One region of the Nocardioides sp. NBC_00163 genome, then DNA from elsewhere that is predicted to be linked to it. Evidence: riboswitches for the same ligand, from Rfam matches in the RefSeq annotation. Region 1 holds a riboswitch; the other holds the start of a gene.
The links. Region 1 has a riboswitch for cobalamin ahead of cobN (cobaltochelatase subunit CobN). Riboswitches for the same ligand answer to the same signal wherever they lie in the genome.
Positions count from the first base shown of each region.

Region 2: linked by a shared signal. The riboswitch ahead of OG801_RS06000 (ABC transporter substrate-binding protein) and the one ahead of cobN (cobaltochelatase subunit CobN) in region 1 are both predicted to bind cobalamin.

Region 1 covers NZ_CP108155.1:1,450,461-1,453,863, forward strand. Annotated here, with positions in the region: gene OG801_RS06975 (SRPBCC domain-containing protein) at 1-338, opposite strand, end outside; gene OG801_RS06980 (ArsR/SmtB family transcription factor) at 331-1,050, opposite strand; gene OG801_RS06985 (GNAT family N-acetyltransferase) at 1,049-1,609, shown strand; cobalamin riboswitch at 1,587-1,732, shown strand; gene cobN (cobaltochelatase subunit CobN) at 1,766-3,403, shown strand, end outside.
Region 2 covers NZ_CP108155.1:1,254,863-1,258,265, forward strand. Annotated here, with positions in the region: gene OG801_RS05990 (sugar ABC transporter ATP-binding protein) at 1-272, opposite strand, end outside; gene OG801_RS05995 (NAD(P)H-dependent oxidoreductase) at 451-1,149, shown strand; cobalamin riboswitch at 1,178-1,365, shown strand; gene OG801_RS06000 (ABC transporter substrate-binding protein) at 1,419-2,459, shown strand; gene OG801_RS06005 (FecCD family ABC transporter permease) at 2,459-3,403, shown strand, end outside.

The sequences.
Region 1 (3,403 bases):
TGCATGAACGACGTCCATCCCTCGGTGACATCATCGTAGTACGCGTCCCAGTCCGGGTTGCCGGACAACGGCGCACGAGTCAGCGTGATTCGGACGCCGTCGCCGTCCGGCTGGATCTCGAATTCGTCGCCGCCGTTGACGACCAGTGTGCGCCGGTCGGCCTCCTCGACGACGTCGGTGAAGTAGATCGAGTCGATCTCGGCCTCGGCCTCATCGGTGTCCCAGCCGTGCCACTGTCGGATGGCGGCCGGATCCCGCAGCGCCTGCCACGCGGCATCGGCCGAGGCCGACGCGGTGACCTCGATCCGCGGCGTCTCGCCGCGCTGAATGTCATTCATCACTCTGCTCCTGTTCGGACGGTTCGGTCACCGCGGCCGGGGCGGGATGCCCGCCGATGACCACGCGGTACTGACGACCGGTCGGGCTGTCGAAGCTTTCGGCCGTACGCCGCAGCACTTCGGTCAGCTCCTCGGTGAATCTGTGCACGTCGGCGGCGTCAGCGAAGCGCACGGCGGCCTCGATCGTGAACGTGAGCAGGCGCTTGCCCTGCTCGTCTGCCTTGACCTGCATACGGGCCACATCCCGCACGGTGGCTGCCGCGACCCCGACCAGGTGGTCGGCGGCGAACTGGTCCATGATCCGCCCGGCGCTCTCAGCAGACTCGGATCCGCGGCCCATCACGGATGGGTCGACCACGATCGCACCCGGCTTCGCACGCACGATCCGCTCGACGAATCCGCGGCGCTTCCGCTCCTCGACCAGCTCCACCAACCCGGCCGACTCGAGCGCCCGCAGATGGTAGTTCACCCGCTGGCGAGGCAGCTCGAGCAAGGCGGCGAGCTGGGTAGCAGACGTCGGCTCCTGCAGGTGACCGAGAAGCTGCCGACGAATAGGCGACAGCGCCGCGGCCACCCGGTCCGGCTCGTCGACATAGATGATGCCGTTGCTCACAAGATCCAGGATGCAATTGACAAACAGATTTGTCAATTGAGGTGATTGCCCCAGAAACCAGGTGCCACCGACGTACGTCCTGGCTAACGTCTGGCCCATGCCGCAAGCCCGTCTGCGCACCGAGCGCCTCGACCTGGTCCCGCTTTCCGAGGAGCATCTGCCGTTCCTCGTCGAGCTCAACTCGGACCCCGTGGTGCTCCGCCATCTGTTCACCCGCGCGCTCAGGCCGGAGGAGACCGAGGAGCGGATGCACAAGTGGATCCGGGTGGCGAAGGAGACGGAGGCGCTGGGCAAGTGGATCGGGTACGCGGCCGGTGAGGCCGTCGGGCTCTACATGTTCGAGCCGCCCGACAACCCGCCGCGCACCGATGCCGCCGAGCTGGGCTACCGGCTCCCGCAACGCCAGTGGCGCAAGGGCTATGCGAAGGAAGGCTCGCTCGAGCTGCTCCGCCACGGGTTCGAGGACCTCGGGATCGATCGGGTGATCGCGCAGACGATGGCCGTCAACGAGGCGTCCCGCGCGACCATGGTCTCCGTCGGGATGAGCTTCGTACGCGCCTTCCACGAGACCTTCGACGAACCGCTCGCCGGGCACGCCGACGGCGAGGTCGAGTACGAGGTCACCCGCGAGACCTGGCTCGCGCGCCACGCGGGGTAGGCTGCGAGCACGCTCGTGGCGCAGGAACCCGGTGAGAGTCCGGGGCGGTTCCGCCACTGTGACGTCCGTACAGCTTCTGGGCACGGACACAGCCAGACACTGGCCGCGGGCTATCCGACCGATCGACGGGGCGAGAACCCCTAGGAGGAACTCGGCATGGCCGACTCTGCACGCGTACGCATCGCCCTTCTGTCCACCTCGGACACCGACCTGCTCTCGGCCCGTGCCAGCGGCGCCGAGTACGCCTGGGCGAACCCGTCGCGAGCGACCGATCTGGAGCAGGTCGTGGCCGACGCCGACCTGGTCGTCTTCCGGCTCCTCGGCTCGCCCACCGACCTGTGGGACGGCCTGAGCGCCGTCAAGGAGCGCGGCACGCCGGTCGTGGTCCTCGGCGGCGAGCAGCAGCCGAGCGCCGAGCTGATGGAGCACTCCACCGTTCCGATGGGTGTCGCCGCCGAGGCTCACCGCTATCTCGCCGAAGGCGGGCCGGGCAACCTGGCCCAGCTGCACGCGTTCCTCTCCGACACGGTCCTGCTGACCGGCTTCGGGTTCGAGCCGCCGGCCTCCGTCCCGGCCTGGGGGTTTGCTGACCGTGTTGGTCTCGACACGCCTCCGCCTAGCGGCTCCGGCGGCTCGACCAGCGGGAAGCCGCGCATCGGGGTGCTCTACTACCGCGCCCACGAGACCAGCGGGAACACCGCGTTCGCCCACGCGCTGGCCGACGCCATCGACGCGACCGGCGCGGCCACCGGCGTACCCGTCTTCGCGGGTTCCCTCCGCTCGGCCCCCGATGACCTCTACGAGGCGCTCGGCACCCTCGACGCGCTGATCGTGACCGTGCTCGCGGCCGGTGGCTCCGTGCCTGCCTCGGCGAGCGCCGGTGGCGAGGACGAGGCCTGGGACGTGGAGCGGATGGCGGCGCTCGACATCCCGGTGCTGCAGGGCCTGTGCCTGACCAGCTCGCGCGCGGAGTGGGAGGTCTCCGACGACGGCGTCACGCCGCTCGACTCGGCCAACCAGATCGCGATCCCCGAGTTCGACGGGCGGATCATCACCGCCCCGTTCTCCTTCAAGGAGCTCGACGAGCAGGGTCTCCCCCACTACGTCGCCGACCCCGAGCGCACCGCGCGGGTCGCCCGGATCGCGGTCAACCACGCGCGCCTGCGGCACACGCCCAACCCGGACAAGCGCCTCGCCCTGGTGCTCTCCGCCTACCCCACCAAGCACTCCCGGATCGGCAACGCGGTCGGTCTGGACACCCCGGTCTCCGCGATCCGGATGCTGCGCCGGCTCCGCGAGGAGGGCTACGACCTGGGGCAGGACAACGAGGTCGTACGCATCCTCGACTCCGTCGCCGCCGAGGAGGGCGACACCGCCGCCGGCGACGCGCTGATCCACGCGCTGATCGCGGCCGGTGGCCAGGACGAGGAGTGGCTGACCAACGCCCAGCTCACCGACGCCCACGTCCGCATCTCGAAGGCCGACTACGACAAGTGGACTGCGGATCTCCCGGCTGACCTGCGCGAACAGATGGTCGAGACCTGGGGGCCGACGCCGGGGAGCCTGTTCGTCAACGACTCGGGTGAGCTCGTGCTGGCCACGCTCCAGGCCGGCAACATCGTCATCCTGATCCAGCCGCCGCGCGGGTTCGGCGAGAACCCGGTCGCGATCTACCACGACCCGGACCTGCCGCCGTCGCACCACTACCTGGGTGCCTACCGCTGGCTCGAGCACGGCTTCCGCGCCGACGCCGTGGTCCATCTCGGCAAGCACGGCTCGATGGAGTGGCTGCCC
Region 2 (3,403 bases), 200 kb from region 1:
GGCTCCTGGTAGATGACCGCAACCCCGGCCTGCTTGGCGTCGGCGGTGTTGCGGAAGTCGACCTGTTCTCCGGAGAGCAGGTAGTCGCCGGCGTCGCGGCGGTAGAGCCCGGCGACGATCTTGACCAGGGTCGACTTCCCGGCACCGTTCTCCCCCACGAGCGCGTGGATGGATCCGGCCTCGACCCGGAGGCTTCCGGACCGGAGGGCGCGTACGGGGCCGAAGGACTTGGCCACGTCCCGCAGCTCCAGTGCGGCGGGTGTGTCCGGCATGGGCAGCTCCTCGAATTGAAAGGTTTCAAGCCTGGTTTACGCTAGTGATGGCAATCACATACGTCAACACTCTGAGGCCGCTAATTTGAGCGAGATCCGGACTTTGTCATCAGACCGCGTCGGCGCCCGCCCGGATCCAGTCGGGAATCCCTCCGCGTCAGACGGCGTTCAGAGCCCCATGCACGCACTCTGGGTATGGGCACATCCGCACGCGTCATCACTCAACGGACGGCTGCGCGAGATCGGCGTGGACGCGCTCGGCGCGGCCGGCTGGAGCGTCGACGAGATCGACCTCTATCGAGAAGGTTTCAATCCACTTCTGGTGGAGCGGGGCGAGGCCGACGTACGCCGCCACCAGGACCGGCTGCGGGAGGCCGATCTGCTGGTCGTGCAGTTCCCGCTGTGGTGGTATTCGGTGCCGGCCATCCTCAAGGGCTGGATCGACCGGGTCTTCGAGTCGGGGTTCGCCTTCGACGTACCGGATCCGGAGACCGGCAAGCCGCTCAAGTACGGCAAGGGCGGCCTGATCGGCAAGCGCGCGCTGACGATCGTCACCGCCGGTGACCGGGCCGCGACGCTGGGTCCGCGCGGGATCAGCGGCGACATCGAGGACGTCCTGTGGCCCCTTCTGCACGGCACGTTCTGGTACACCGGGATGGAACCGCTGCGCCCGCACCTGATCACGGACACCGACACCATCGACGCCCAGGTCATGGCGCGGATCGAGGCCGATCTGAGCGTACGTCTCGAGGGCGTGATGACGGAGCCGCGGATCGACTACCGGCCGATGGCCGAGGAGCACTACGACCACACGATCAGACTCCACGACTCGGTCGCGCCCGGGGAGGACGGGCTGAGCGCCCATCGCGAGGGCTGAGGTCGTCCCCCACGGGGGCGGGGCCCCCTGCTACGGTCTTGGAGCCAGCCGCTCGGGACGTAGTCCCGGCACGGGAACCCGGTGAGAGTCCGGGACTGACGCGCAGCGGTGTGGGTGACGGACGGGACACTGTGCCACTGGGCCCTCGGGCCTGGGAAGGCGTCTCGCGCCGGTCGATCCCGAGTCCGAAGACCTGCTGGCCCTGCAGCAGACCGCTGCCGGTCAGGACGGGCGACGCGCACCAGCCCGCGACCAGCTCGAGGACCGACGTGCACCTCTCCCGCACCATCCGAACGTTCACCGCGAGCACCGTCCTGGTGCTCTGCTCCGCACTGGCCGGCTGCGCCGCCAACCAGCCCTCCGGCGCACAGCAGGCGGCCGCCGACACCACCGGCTTCCCGCTCACCCTGACCAACTGCGGGCGCGAGATCACCCTCGAGGCACCGCCCGAGCGCGTCGTCTCGCTCAACCAGGGCTCCACGGAGATCCTGCTCTCGCTCGGACTGGCCGACCGGATGGCCGGCACCGCGACCTGGACCGACCCGGTGCTCGACTCGCTGGCCGCGGACAACAAGGGCGTGCCCCGGTTGGCCGAGAACGCGCCCTCCTACGAGCGCGTCCTGGAGGCCGAGCCGGACTTCGTCACGGCCTCCTTCATCAGCACGCTGGGCGAGGGCGGGGTGACCACGCCCGAGGACCTGGAGAAGCTCGGCGTCGGCTCCTACCTCTCCCCCGCCGAGTGCCTCAAGGACAACGAGGGCGATGACGACGGCACCCGCCACGACGCCCTCGAGATCGACACGATCTTCCAGGAGATCACCGACCTGGCGCGGATCTTCGGCGTCCCCGAGCGGGGCGAGGAGCTCGTCGCCGACCTGTCGAAGCGGCTGGAGACCGCCCGGACCGAGGCGCCGGAAGGCGAGGTGAGCGCCATGTACTGGTTCGCCAACTCCGAGTCGCCCTATCTGGCCGGCTGCTGCGGCGGCCCGGGGATCATCGGCCGCACCCTCGGCATCGAGAACGTCTTCGACGACACCACCGACGAGTGGCCGCAGATCAACTGGGAGACCGTCGCCGAGCGCAACCCCGATGTCATCGTCCTCGGCGACCTGACCCGCAAGAGCCAGACCGCCGAGACCGCACGCGCCAAGATCGACTACCTGAAGAGCAACCCGGTCACCGCCCGGATGGACGCGGTCCAGAACGATCGCTTCGTGACGCTCTCCGGAGCCGAGCTCAACCCCTCGATCCGCACCGTCTACGCGGTCGAGAACGTCGCGGACCAGCTGGCCGACCTCGACCTCCGCTGATGCCCGTACGCCTCCCCCGCGCCGGCGTCCTGCTGGTGGCGCCGCTGGTGGTGCTGGCCTCGGTCGCCGGCGCCATCACCGTCGGGCCCTCCGACCTGAGCGTCGCCGACGTCTACGGCGTCGTGGCCGACCGAGCCGGGCTCGGGCTCTCCGACCTCACTCTGCTCCAGCAGAGCATCGTGTGGGACCTGCGGCTGCCGCGTACGTTGCTGGCCGGGATCTGCGGGGCCGGACTGGCGATCTGCGGAGTGATCCTGCAGTCGCTGCTGCGCAACCCGCTCGCCGACCCGTTCGTGCTCGGCATCTCCTCGGGAGCCTCCACCGGGGCGGTCGCGGTCGTCGTGCTCGGCGTCGGCTCGGGCGCGATCGGTCTCTCCACCGGGGCGTTCGCGGGCGCGCTCGTCTCGTTCGCGCTCGTGCTGCTGCTCGCCTCGCTCGCCGGCGGCACCACCGACCGGCTCGTGCTGGCCGGCATCGCCGCCACCCAGCTCTTCTCGGCACTCACCTCGTTCATCGTGTTCACCGCGGCCGACGCCGAGCAGACGCGCGGAGTGCTCTTCTGGCTGCTCGGGTCGCTCTCCTCGGCGAGCTGGACCGACGTACTCGTCTGCGGGGTGATCGTGCTCGGCGGGCTGCTCTGCTGCGTCGCGGGCGCCGGGTGGATGGACGCGTTCGCGTTCGGCAACGACGCGGCGGCTTCGCTCGGCGTCGACGTCACGCGCATCCGGGCCGTGCTCCTCGTGCTCACGGCGCTGATGACGGCCGTCATCGTCTCCACGTCCGGAGCGATCGGCTTCGTCGGTCTGGTCCTGCCCCACTTCGCCCGCGCGCTGGTCGGGGTCGGGCACCGGCTGCTGCTCCCGGCCACCGCGCTGCTCGGCGCGATCTTCCTGATCTGGGTCGACACCGCGGCCCGGACGGTGATCGATCCCGAGGAGCTCCCG